One region of the Vibrio sp. SS-MA-C1-2 genome, then DNA from elsewhere that is predicted to be linked to it. Evidence: predicted binding sites of a transcription regulator. Region 1 holds the regulator's gene; each other region holds the start of a gene.
What was found. Region 1 encodes CRP, which controls carbon source genes, mostly activating them, when cyclic AMP is high. Its sites were predicted from a motif close to TGTGANNNNNNTCACA; they were not measured.
Positions count from the first base shown of each region.

Region 1 (3,516 bases):
AGCACCAATGCGAAAGCGTATTACTCAACTGGATAAATTGATTGAAAAAGAAGCTGCTGCATTAATTGAAATAGAAGCCATGCTTGCCGATAGCGATATTTACCAAGCGGAGAATAAAGCCCAATTAACCACCGCACTTGCCAAACAGATAGAGATTAAATCTGCCCTAGAAGAGAGCGAAATGGAGTGGCTCGATCTTCATGATGAATTAGAAGAGAAAGAACAAGCGTTCACTAACAATCAGTAAGCAATAAGATTAACGTTAAATTTATCATGAATAGAGCTCATCTAATGATGGGCTCTACTTTTACTATGGAGTTACTATGATCATCCCTTGGCAAAATATTCAACCAGAGACATTAGAAAACATTATTGAACAATATGTTCTTCGTGAAGGGACAGATTACGGTGAGAATGAAATATCTCTGAAAGATAAAGTATCGCAAGTCAAAAACCAGCTAAAATCAGGGGAAGCCATTATTATTTTTTCTGAGTTGCATCAAGAGATTAACATTAAACCTAAATCTGAATTGAATTATGCTGAAGATAATGAGTCTTATTAAGTGTTATTGTAATAATCAGTAACACGATGTCATAAGATTGCAAAGATTCTCAACATTATAGAGCAATCCCTCGTCAGTAAATTAAGCTATAAAAATGCGGCAAGAAAATATACCTAAAATAATAGAAGCTGCTAGTAGGCGGCAAGTGAGTAAGGCCCCGTGAGTATAGATGTACGATATAATTGGGGCGAACGAATACAGCCAACAACCTAGCGACTTCAAGTATGAAGGGTATAGACCTCTCAACGAATAAGAGAACATATCGATTAAAGGAGTTATCATGTCAGCTAAGCATCCTATCATTGCCGTAACCGGTTCTTCAGGCGCAGGAACTACCACCACCAAAGAAGCCTTCCGCAAAATGTTTGCCGCCCTTGATATTAACGCAGCATGGTTAGAAGGCGATAGCTTCCACCGATTTACTCGCCCTGAGATGGATAATGAGATCCGTAAAGCCAAAGCACAGGGGCGCCATATCAGTTATTTTGGTCCTGAAGCCAATGACTTTCGACAATTAGAAACCTTCTTTCAGCAATACGGAGAAGATGGTACAGGAAAGTACCGTAAATATCTCCACACCTTTGATGAAGCGGTTCCTTACCAACTGACTCCTGGTAATTTCACCCCTTGGCAGCAATTACCAGAAGAGACTGATTTAGTTTTTTATGAAGGTCTACACGGTGGGATTGTTCACGATGATATCGATGTCGCTAAAGAGGTCGACTTATTGATCGGCATGGTTCCGATCGTCAATTTAGAGTGGATTCAAAAGAGTGTTCGAGATATTCGAGAACGAGGTCATTCTGCAGAAGCCGTTCAAGACTCGATTATTCGTTCAATGGATGATTACTTAAACTACATTACGCCACAGTTTTCGAGAACTCACATCAACTTCCAACGGGTTCCAACCGTTGATACCTCTAATCCACTTAATGCGACTGCGATTCCAACTCTTGATGAAAGTTTTGTGGTAATCCGCTTTCGAGGAATAAAACAGGTCAATTTTCCTTACCTGTTAGCGATGATTGAAGGCTCTTTTGTCTCAAGTCACGATACCTTAGTGGTACCAGGAGGCAAAATGAGCTTTGCGATGGAGTTAATTATGCGCCCATTAATTGAGAAACTAATCACTCATGGCAGTATTCACTTATAAGTAAATCGTGTACCGTTCTTACTTTAAGTCTATATTAATGCAATTTAAGCGTGCCAAAATGATGAGCGTCAAATCAATATTACTCGCTATTTCAATAGGCTTCACATTTCTGAATGTAACTTAAATGAATCTTCGTGATCCCACGCACATTTTTGACGCATTAATAACCAGTTATGCCGTATTAAAATCAAGAAATAGTTTACAAAAAAGGATAGAATCTTACGGTAAATTATCAGCACACTTGCTATCTACCTTATTAACGATAAATATCACTTTCAGCTCTGAATAGAGGAAATATAAGTGACATTCGAATTATAGCTAGATGACGAAGCAAATCATGTAGAGGAATAAATAGATATGGTTTTAGGCAAACCTCAGACAGACCCTACTTTGGAGTGGTTTTTATCTCACTGTCACATCCATAAGTATCCGTCAAAAAGTACATTGATCCATGCTGGCGAAAAAGCTGAAACACTTTACTTCATTGTAAAAGGTTCAGTTGCAGTTTTGATTAAAGATGAAGAAGGTAAAGAGATGATCCTTTCTTATCTTAATCAAGGGGATTTCATCGGCGAACTTGGCCTCTTCGAAGAAGGCGCAGAACGTACCGCTTGGGTTCGAGCTAAAACGCCTTGTGAAGTCGCTGAAATCTCATTCAAGAAGTTCCGTCAATTAATTCAAGTTAATCCAGATATCTTGATGCGACTCTCGGCGCAGATGGCAAGCCGTCTTCAGACAACCAGCCAAAAAGTCGGTGATCTTGCATTCTTAGATGTAACAGGACGAATTGCACAGACACTATTGAATCTTGCAAAACAACCTGATGCGATGACTCACCCAGATGGCATGCAGATTAAGATCACCCGTCAAGAGATCGGACAGATTGTTGGTTGTTCTCGTGAAACAGTGGGTCGTATCTTAAAGATGCTAGAAGAGCAGAACTTAATTTCAGCTCATGGTAAAACGATTGTTGTTTACGGCACTCGTTAACCGACAAAACAGAAAGAGATGAGATAACGATCTCCTGATTGGATCTTGCTCACTAAATAAAAAACCGCAGCTTAGCCTGCGGTTTTTTATTGCCTATAAATAAGTATCCCCTCTTCAGAAACTGATTAATAATCAAACTATAAAGTATAAAAAAACCTAAAGACCACCTGAATATTCGACTAAGATCACAATATTTTTATTATTATGAAAAAAAATTATTAGATTCAATTATGAAACTTTAAAACCCATAAATGGGATTACTAGCAATATATAAATTCAAAACCAGTAAAATTACCAGTATAAAATATCGAAAACAGACAAAAGAACAATATATAGCAAAATAACAAAATAACTTATCAGACATCATTTTTCATCAATAAGTCCTTGTTTTATATTCATTTATGTTTTTTTATTATTTTTTTTGAACTATTTGACACTTTTATAAACACCAGACAATATAGCTGCAAAGTGATTGTTTTGGTTAGTAAAACACTTTTTGTTTTTTACAAAACAATCGTTATCAGGGAAATGGAACGAATGCTCATTTAGCGATTTAGCTTTTGACATTCCGATAACTAATAAAGGCATGGGAAACTCATGAAAAAGACTCTTTTAGCTCTAGCCGTACCAGCTCTTCTAGCGGCAGGCTCTGTAAACGCTGCAGAAATTTATAACAAAGATGGCGTAACTGTTGATATCTTCGGTGATTTAGACGTTCAATACTACCAAGATAAAGATAAAGATTTAGATGCAGAAATCCGTATTGATGATGCTGATTTCGGTTTCGGTCTTAAGTACCAAGTAAACGAC
Region 1 covers NZ_CP090981.1:403,971-407,486, forward strand. The annotation lists gene L0B53_RS06440 (ABC transporter ATP-binding protein) at 1-247, shown strand, start outside; gene L0B53_RS06445 (YheU family protein) at 324-563, shown strand; gene L0B53_RS06450 (phosphoribulokinase) at 844-1,716, shown strand; gene crp (cAMP-activated global transcriptional regulator CRP) at 2,074-2,706, shown strand; gene L0B53_RS06460 (porin) at 3,304-3,516, shown strand, end outside.

Region 2 (3,516 bases), on a different contig from region 1:
TGCCAGTCAGTTGCCAATAGTTAATTTGCACGAAGTAGGTGTTAGCTAACCAATCAATGTGGTAAATATTGTTGTTAATTAGAGTTTGGCAGGTATCAAGGTAGCGTGACGCTTTATCAATTTCGCCACGACTTAACGCGATACGGGCCAGCATCGCATAGCAATGAAGCGAATTGGCATCAGTGCTGTTTGCAAGTACCGCCAATCCTTCATGGATACAATCTTCCGCTTCATCAAGTCGATACCAAGACCATAAAATGTTAGCTCTAATTCTTAACAAAAATTCATAAAGAGGAACTTGCTGGAGATGTTGATCTTTAATTAACTTAAACGCATTTTCTTGTAGCTCATAAGCCGCTTGTAATTGTCCTTGAGCAATAAGGATTTCACTCTGTTGTAAGATCGCCCAAAGTGCCTGTTGATGTGTTTTATGTTGACGTGCAATTTTCTCTGTCTGCTGCATCATTGGCAAAGCACGGCTTAAATGACCTAAAACATGATGAACTTCACCGACAATTGAAGTTGCAACAATTCGGCTACGATAGTCGTTGCTGTCTAGTTGCCCGAGTGCTTCTTGAGACAGATTTAAAGCCGTGACCGGATCATTACAATTGATAGCGGCTTGCGCTTTTAATGCATTGATTTCACCGAGCAGGGAATCATCGAGCTTGTTTCCTCTTTCTGCTAACTCAACCATTGCATCCTCAAGGATATGCCCAACTTGCTGATAACGATGCTGTCCTTGTGCTAACCATGCTCGAAGTACAAGTAACCTTGGATAGGTATAAAAAGATTCAGAATCAATTTTTTCCAGCGCTTTATCTAATAGAGAAAACTCGCCTTTTTGGAACATACCCCAGCTATTTTCTAATAGAATTTCAATAATTAAAGCACTGTTTTTAGCTAGCATTGCATGTTCTAAAGCTTGATGGAGCGAACCTTGTTTCAACCATGCGTGAGCGGCAGTTGTGTGGATTTGTATCTCTTGATTAGGCAGTTGCAATTGACGCTGATGGATTAGAAATTCTCGAAATAGATTGTGGAATTTGAACCATTCATATTCACCCTCTAGAGCAGATAAAAATACACCTTGTTTATGAAGCTGTTCTAACATACTTGGGGCGTCAATTTGTCCCGTTACTTCAATAATTAACTGAGCATTAAACGTTGAGAAAACTGAACATTGTAGTAAAAAGTTTTGTTGATTTTCGGGTAATAAATCAAAGATCTCTTCTGCTAAGTACTCCCATAAATGCCCTTTATTATAATTAACCATGGATAGGGCTGATTGGGCAAGGTCGGCATTAACTTGCTTAGTGTGTAAAGCAATTAATTGTAACGCAGAAGGCCAGCCTTCAATTTGAGTGACAATTTCATTGATCGTAGAGTCAGTGACTTTATCTGTGACGCGCTGCTCAAAGAAATAGGAGGTCTCATCATGATCAAACGCAAGCTGATCGACTCCAACTTCAATTAATTGATTTCTGACCCGCAAATTGGCGATACCTAGTGTAGGTTGTGAGCGACTAGTGATAACAACCGTAATGTTTTCTGGCATCTGTTTAATAAAAAATCGAATACTACGGTTAATTTCATCATTATTAATTAAATGATAATCATCTAACGCAACATATAACTGTTTATTAAATTGGCTTAACTCAATAAATAGTTCATTAAACAGAGCGGATAATGTTGAAAATTGTCGACGTTCGGCAATGATTTGGCTCTGTTTACATTGATTATTGGTCGCTTTATTAATCGCTCTGATAAAATAATTAACAAATCGAAATGGGTCATTATCATTTTCATCTAAATTGAACCAAGCAACATGATTAAGCTGAGAAAGCCATTGAGAAGCAATCGTTGTTTTGCCATAACCTGCTGGGGAGCGGAAAAGTACTAATCGATAGCGGGCAGCATTAGTTAATAAGGATAACAGCCTTGGTCTTTCTATGGCGCGATGTAAATCAGCGGGTTTGGTAATTTTAGAGGGAATCCACATAATATTTATTTTCAATTTGTCAGATAAACAGCAGATATCAATCAGTGCTGAGAAAAAATAGCTGCCGTTAATGTATCAAAATTTAAACAAGATTGATTAACTTAAAAGAAGCTAATTGCTTAGTATCTCGATAAATCTACTAAAAGTGCGATATACATCACATTGAGAGGAGGGCTTGCTGAGGCGTGATTTTATCAGGGTGGTTCCATAACTGAACATTTATATAATTGAAAAATTTAATAAAAAGTAAATTTAATATTTTTTATTAAATGAGTCATTCTATTTACAAAACACGATGAAATGATATTTTTAAATATACCGCAGGAATAGAGTAAATAATAAGTTAAACGTTATTGATTATTATTTTCTGTTTTTAATAATAATTATTTTAAATAATCTTTGAATGTAATAGAGATAGACCTCCTGTATTTTTAGTGGTTAGTTGGCGACAAATAACAGAGATCTCATGAGTATAGTTGTTCTATATGATTGGGGCGAACGAGTGCAGCCAATAACCTAACAACGTTAAGTAAAAAAGGGATAAAGTTATTTAGATATAACTTGTGCCTTTTATACCCAAAGTATTGCTAGTAGGTGGCAAGGAATGAAACCCCATGAGTCTAGGTTTCTATATGATTGGGGCGAATGAACGAGGCCAACAACCTAGCAACTTCAAGTAAGAAGGGTATAGAACTCATGATCGAATAACAAAGGTATCTCTAACTATTAGTTAGGTAGTTTAAGTGGCAAATATAATACGGAATCGAATTGATCTTACCTTTCAACGTTTTGGGCTATTGATCGCAGTTAGTACCGACACCTATAAAGATCAGAAAGGATGGCTCTGTCATTGCGACTGCGGCAATTTGGCCTTTGCCCGTGCAGATGCTTTAATACGTGGTCGAAGAAAATCTTGCGGTTGTCTTCGTCGATTCAAACGAACAGATAAAAATAATCAAATCGAGTACTACCATCGAGATATTTTTGCTTCAAAAAATATTAAACAAGTTGAATCATTGCAAGATCTTGTCAAACTCTCTAGAAAAAATAAGCTGGCTCGTGAAACGAAATAACGTATTTATACCTTTCATACTGGAAGCTGCTCTATACCCAAAGTAATTGGAGCTGCTAGGTTGTTTATATTGATTCGCCAACTAACAACGCCAATAATTTTAGGTATAGATTGTTGATTATTGCGCGTTGGTTATATTTTTATCGTGTATTGATGATATTTGACTAACTTTTGACCTTTAGTTCTATTTTTTGAGCTTTTTTTGTTCATTGTTGATTGTTTTTTGGACGAGTTTAATTCTCATTCAGTTGGATTTATGTCGACTGTAATCCTCTCTACTTCAATGAAAACTCAATATAAATAAGCTCCTCCTCCCTACTCCTCCCTAAATTAATTTACCCTAGGATGAGGTATTTCTCGCAATTTAGGCCATTATATGACAAATACAACACATCATAATTAGTTATATAAGAAAGCGAGATAATCATGACGACTTCAATAA
Region 2 covers NZ_CP090980.1:363,516-367,031, reverse strand. The annotation lists gene malT (HTH-type transcriptional regulator MalT) at 1-2,002, opposite strand, end outside; gene L0B53_RS01650 (hypothetical protein) at 2,746-3,075, shown strand; gene L0B53_RS01645 (glycogen/starch/alpha-glucan phosphorylase) at 3,501-3,516, shown strand, end outside.
Region 2: malT (HTH-type transcriptional regulator MalT) is a predicted target of CRP. The motif match lies at 2,149-2,164, and genes of this name have one in related genera.

Region 3 (3,516 bases), 1.1 Mb from region 1:
TAACAAATATAATAAGAGCCAGAATCACACCAATCTTCAACATTTCTGTACTCCTATCTTGTTAGATTAATTTAATATTATACCCAAAGTAATTAGAGTTGCTAGTAGGCGGTAAATAAGTAAGGCCCCATAAGTATAGATACACTCTATGACTGGAGCGAACGAATGCAACCAACAACTTAGCAACTTCAAGTATGAAAAGAATATTAGTCAGCTAATAGACGTCTTGCTGAATCAACAACAACGTTAATTGATGCTGTTTCCGTCGCTTTCATTGTTGATTGATCTGGGATCTCTTTCTGAGTACGGTTAATAATTACACCGGCTACACAACCCGCACGTAAGCCTTGACTCGCACACATAGTAAATAGCGTTGCAGATTCCATCTCAAAATTTAAGACACCCATATCTTGCCACTCTTGCATCGAACCTTGGAAACGACGAGTCACACGACCAGAAAACGTATCATAACGTTCCTGTCCAGGATAGAAAGTGTCACTTGATGCGGTTACACCAGTGTGAACTTTAATTCCTTCAGCATCAACGGCTTGTTTCATTGCAGTCGCCACATCAAAATCAGCAACTGCTGGGAATTCCATTGGAGCAAAATGTGAACTTGCTCCATCTAAACGAACAGACGCTGTTGTGACTATCATATCACCAACATTAATGTCTGATTGAATCGCTCCCGTTGTTCCGACACGTAAGAATGTTCTTACACCTAGTTGTGCTAACTCTTCAACTGCAATCGAAGTTGATGGACCACCAATGCCTGTAGAACAGACAACAACAGGTTTACCTTCTAATTCAGCACTATAAACCGTGTATTCGCGATGGCTTGCTAAAAATTTAGGGTTATCCATCTTCTGAGCAATTTTCTCTACACGCCCAGGATCGCCTGGAATAATAGCTAATTCTGCACCATTTAAGTCATTTTTATTGACACCAAGGTGAAATACGGTTGCTTCTGTCATGATAAACTCCACTAAATTAAAAATAGCTAATATTAAGTTTGTATAAACTTGTTAAGAAAAGTATAGCTACAAGGTAAGATTTACCGCTACGATACAGAAACAAAACACCGATTATAGTGATATAGATCACATAATAACATGTTATACAAAATACGATATTAATAGATTGTGACTATATTCACATAGCAATCGATTACTCTAATATCCTGTTAACTCCATAAATCCTTTTCCAGTATGTGTTCCAGAAAATGAGATAGGTCCCTCCCAATAAGGGATCAAAAATGGAAGCCATTGCTTATCATTTAGCGGTAACGTAACAATATTAATACCGTATTTTTTAACCACAATTTGCCACTCTAGTGGAACATCTTTATTCTCGCCACCATCTCCTTTTCGAATGACGTTAAGTTGAATATCATCAGAAGATAAAGGTTTAGTCGTCCCATCGATATTCATTAAAGACCCAAATTGATAATGACTCTTAGCCGAATTATTATCACGCACTTGAGCAATCATTAACGTTTGTTGATTATCTAGATGAAAAGCAAACCAATCCCAACCATTTTGCGATTTATCTAAAAAGCTACTGCTCCACTCCCGATCAAACCAACCTCGACCACTCACTGCAACTTTTCGATCATCAAGAATTAATTCACCCTTCACCTTCAAATATGGCGCACTGTAATAATAAGAGGCAATCTCTGCATTTGGATTTTTTTACTATAGCCTTGATCACCGTGTGCAATAATCGAACTCATGGTAGTAACATCAATATCAAAAGAGAAATCTTGATCATCAACCTTAATTTTCCCAGGAAAAGGGGTTTTAGTTGGGCTTTTCCATGACCAGTTATCTAACCACATAGTAAATGGGGTAAGCTCTACCCCGGCTTGTCCGATACCACCACGTGCCATTCTCTCTGCATGCCAGGTTTTCTCTTGGCTACTAACAACGACATTGGCTAAATAGACATCTTGGTTATCCCACCCTTGTCGTGCCTCTTTTTTATTGGCATAGCGAAACATCGTCCATTGCACACCAAATAATTCACCCGATTCACTCTGAACATTAGCAGTCATATACCACCATTCCGTACGGTAACCTTGATGAATACCATAATCTTTAGGAAAAGATAACTGATAATCCGGAGTCACAAGATTAAAATCCTCAGTCGAATGTTGAAGTATTGCCATTCCAGATGGAGCATTGACTTTTTCTTCACACCCAGCTAAAGCGATTAAAAAAACAACAATAAAGCATAAAAGGCACTTTTTCATTATAACGACTCCCTTAATGCCGCTGCCGCAGAACGTTTAATTAATCGACGGACAGGCCATGCTCCTGCGACGATTAAAGCGATAATAGAGATTGAAAGTGTCTTAAAGTAAAGCCAAGGAAAGATCACCATCTCCATAGACCAACCAAATGAATATTTAAGAACAACATCAATAAGAAGTTGTGCTAAAACTAAACCCAAAGGCAGTGCAAACATCGCACTTAACACCCCAATCATCACTAATTGACCAATGCCTAACGCACCAAGTTCTCGTCCAGTCACCCCAATACAGCGCATCAGAGCAAACTGACGCAGGCGTGATAATTCACCAGCTACTGTGGCAAAAAATAACCCACATATCGCAATAAATAGTGTTAAATTACCTAAAGCATCAGTCACAACAAAAGTACGATCAAACACCCTCATAACCTGTTGATGTATATCACCATTATTGCGAACTCGCTCTGGCTCAAGGTTAAACGTTGCACCAATTCGGTGATAGAGTCCAACACTCTCCATTCCAGGTTTTATAACAACAGCTACGCCCGTATCTTGAACTCGTGTCCAAAATTTGGAAAAATGATGATTTGAAATAATAATTTGGCTATAGGGATTGCCATAATCATAATAAATACCTGCAATTGTCCATTGACCGACTAACGGTTTAGGTAGGGATATTTGATCACCTGGCTGCCACTCATTTTTTATCGCCATCGATTCACTGATCATCACCATTTTGTCTTTTTGTAAATGTTCCCAATAACGAGGAATCGCGACCTTCGTTGACAATGACGCTTGTTCTTCTTGGCTGCTACCGATACCAATAACTTGCAGAGTTCCCAATTTAGGACTCGAAACCTCTTGCTTATTCTGTAGCCAAACCCCTTTCACTTCTGGTTGTTCTTCTAACCAAGTCGATATATTACTCACCATATTTGAAGGAGGATTAATATAAATATCCGCACTTAATCGTTGCTCTAACCAATTATTGGTTGTGACACGGAAGCTCCCCACCATGGTTTCCATTCCTATATTGGCAGAAAGCGCCAGCATAAATGCCATTGCCGCAACGCCACGATAGCTCAAGCTTGCAGAAGCATCAGAAAAAAACCAACGAATACGCGCATGCTTTGACACATAAGAGAGCTTTTGAAATATTTGCCAAATAACCCAAGGCATCACCAACGCGGTACCCACTAACACCAAAGCAATTAACGCAAAACCATTTAATTGATTATGTGGTAATTGATAAACCCCAATGACGCA
Region 3 covers NZ_CP090981.1:1,534,399-1,537,914, reverse strand. The annotation lists gene L0B53_RS11575 (hypothetical protein) at 1-43, opposite strand, end outside; gene udp (uridine phosphorylase) at 207-974, opposite strand; gene L0B53_RS11565 (lipocalin family protein) at 1,173-1,598, opposite strand; partial or broken gene L0B53_RS11560 (lipocalin-like domain-containing protein) at 1,620-2,053, opposite strand; gene L0B53_RS11555 (ABC transporter permease) at 2,251-3,516, opposite strand, start outside.
Region 3: udp (uridine phosphorylase) is a predicted target of CRP. The motif match lies at 1,090-1,105, and genes of this name have one in related genera.

Region 4 (3,516 bases), on a different contig from region 1:
AGACGAAAACAAGGTGAAAATATAGTCTTGAAACAAAACCGTCAAAACAGCAACCACGATAAACCACAATAACTTATCAATCTTTTTATCGACTCGTTCTATTTTTAGATCGATCTTGTCAAACTGCTTATCTACCTGTTCAAGGCGTTTATCGATGCCCAGAAACTTTTCATTCATGCGCTCTCGTAAGTTATCAACGGACTCTTGGCTCGCATAATGTTGATCAAACGGCTTAGGCTGAGTGATAGCTTCCAATAATTGTTCTGTCGTCATCGTCACTGTATTCTCAACACTCATATTATCCACCACAAAGTTTTTTCTTCAAATTAACCTATCTGCACATCAGAGTTAAAAGTCCACTAATGTCAGTATACAAGCTCATCCTCATCTATGAATTAAAACAACTTAGTTCTCGGTCGAGATCTCAAAAATCGATTCTTATGTTTCTTTGTTTCAGCTCTAATAAACCAAAATCTAATCAAATAAATATTCTCTTACTCCGCATTCTGTGGATACCTATCAAGTCGAGAAGGTTTTATGGTATCTTAAGCCAATAGACAATATTGAGAGAATTTTAAAACAATGAATAACCCAAATAACAACCATGAACCCACTCTCTATTGGATTGATTACGAAACATGGGGAGTTAACCCAGCAACAGATAAGCCGTGCCAATTTGCTGGCGTTCGTACTGATATGGATCTCAATATTATTGGTGAACCTTTGGTTATTTACTGTCAGCCTCCCAATGACTATCTACCCTCGCCTGAAGCATGCCTTATCACTGGAATCACGCCACAAATTGCAGTGCAAAAAGGCTTATCTGAGCCTGAATTTATGGCTAAAATTCATCAAGAGATGGCAAAACCGAATACCTGTGTCGTTGGATATAATAATGTTCGCTTTGATGATGAAGTGACTCGATATGGCTTATACCGTAATTTTATCGATCCTTATGGCTGGGCTTGGCAGAATGGTAACTCTCGCTGGGATCTTCTCGATGTACTTCGTACTTGTTATGCTCTGCGTCCAGATGGGATCAATTGGCCACTCAATGAAGACGGTTTCCCCTCGTTTAAATTAGAAAAACTCTCTGTTGCTAATGGAATTGAACATGCTAATGCTCATGATGCAATGGCAGATGTTATTGCCACCATTGAGATGGCTAAATTAATCAAAAATAGTCAGCCGAAACTATACTCTTTCCTATTTAAACATCGTAATAAAAACCCATTGAATGCAATGATCGATATAGTCAACATGACACCATTGGTCCATATATCAGGAATGTTTGGTTCTCAATGCGGCAACACCAGTTGGATTATTCCTATTGCTTGGCACCCAAAAAATAAAAATGCCGTTATTGCTATTAACCTTGCGCAAGATCCGTCGCCATTATTTGATTTAGATGCAGAGCAGCTACGTAACCGCCTCTATACTAAACGTAGCGAACTGAGTGAAGGGGAACTTCCTACACCTTTAAAACTGGTTCACATCAATAAATGTCCGATCCTTGCACCAGCTAAAACGCTAAAAGCTGAAGATGCTCAACGTCTTGGAATTGATCGCGAACAGTGTTTACGGCATTTAGCACAAATTAAAGCGCATCCAGAACTGCGCGAAAAATTAAATACTCTGTACAGCAAAGAGCCTGATTATCCAAAAAGCGATAACGTGGATACCCAACTCTACGGTGGATTCTTTTCTCCCGCAGATAGAGCGACCATGGATATTATTTTAGAGACTAAGCCCGAGAATTTACCGGCATTAGAATTAAACGTTAAAGATAATCGCATTGAGAAATTGCTCTTTAATTATCGCGCTCGTAACTTTCCAATGACATTAGATGAAAATGAAATGCTCAAATGGAATCATCATCGTCGAGACTATTTTGATTCTTACGGTCACGAATTTATGTTTAAACTAGAACAGTTAGCCGAAGAGCATCAAGAAAATAGTGACAAGATGGCAATATTAAAAAAACTCTATCAATATGCAGAAGGCTTAATGTGATTTGTTTATGCTAAAAAGAGTAGATATCCCCTTCTTACTTGAAGTATAACGCTAATTTTAGGCTAGAATTTAAGCTATAGAGCCAAATGAAGTGTCCATTATTTAGGCAATGAGTAAGAATTTGTATGATATCACTCTAATATCTGAGCAATCGACCAAATGACATCATAGGTATGTGATCTAGATCACTCAATTAAGCCAATAACTTATTAAAATGGTTTCCCCTTTTGATAATAGGAGCAATAAAATGCGTCCAAGTGTCACTACAGCATTAAAAGCATTACCGATCGAGATTCAGAACTACTTAACACCTATCATGGATTCTGAAGACTTTGATGCCACAATTAGTGTCGAGCAATTTAATCAACTATTAGCCCTATCTCAGCTTTCAGACGCTGACCTTCGTGTGCTTTTATTGCCCCTTGCTGCCGCGTATTCGGTGACTCCGATTTCAAATTTCCATGTGGGTGCATTGGCTAGAGGTTTATCTGGAAAAATTTATTTTGGCGCAAATATGGAAATGACCGGTATCCAGCTTGGACAGACCGTTCATGCTGAGCAGTCTGCAATTAGCCACGCTTGGAATAAAGGTGAGACCGGCATTAGTGATATTACGATCAACTATAGCCCTTGTGGTCACTGTCGCCAGTTTATGAATGAGTTAACGATGGCAAGCAAGCTTAAGATCCAACTTCCAAAGCGTGATCCAAAATTACTGCATGAGTATTTACCAGAAGCATTTGGTCCTGCTGATTTAGGGATAAAAGATGGATTAATGACAGTTGTCGATCATCAGTTAAAAGTAGATTCCGATTCAACGCTATTACAAGCGGCTTGTAAAAGTGCCAATATTAGCCATTCACCCTACACGAAAAATCCAAGTGGTGTCGCCATCAAAGCCAATGATGGATGTATATTTACGGGGATGTACGCAGAAAATGCAGCATTTAATCCTAGCCTCCCCCCATTACAAGTCGCCTTAAATGCGATGAATATGGCCAATTATGAATTTGATCAAATAGATCGTGTTGCATTAGTTGAAACCTCAACAGGCAGCAGCTCACACTTACAAGGGACACAAGATGTGGTTAATGCTATAAAGCAAAATATTACGGTTGAATATAGGGCTGTTTGAGTATTGCCTGAGCACTTAGCTTAATGATTTTATCAATGAGTGATTTAACTGTATCAACTTAATCTCGCCCCATTAATTAGAATGACAGGAAGCGACGTAGAATATGCTACCTGTCACGCCAATCCCTTCAGGCAAATAACCATTAATGGGAATAAGCCCCTTTTCATCTTCCCTCTTGACGAAAATTGTTGTTATTTTATCTATTTATCTTCTGAGCTATTGTCAATAGTTGCCGGTAGCGGTATAACTAAGTGATGATTTATGTACAACAAGGATGAATGTCAATGTTTGAAAAAATAGCCCTCGCTCCAGCAGATCCAATTCTTGGTTTAACTGACGAATTTAAAAATGATACTCGCACTGATAAA
Region 4 covers NZ_CP090980.1:757,052-760,567, reverse strand. The annotation lists gene L0B53_RS03315 (hypothetical protein) at 1-297, opposite strand, end outside; gene sbcB (exodeoxyribonuclease I) at 583-2,013, shown strand; gene cdd (cytidine deaminase) at 2,261-3,148, shown strand; gene L0B53_RS03300 (amino acid aminotransferase) at 3,433-3,516, shown strand, end outside.
Region 4: cdd (cytidine deaminase) is a predicted target of CRP. The motif match lies at 2,188-2,203, and genes of this name have one in related genera.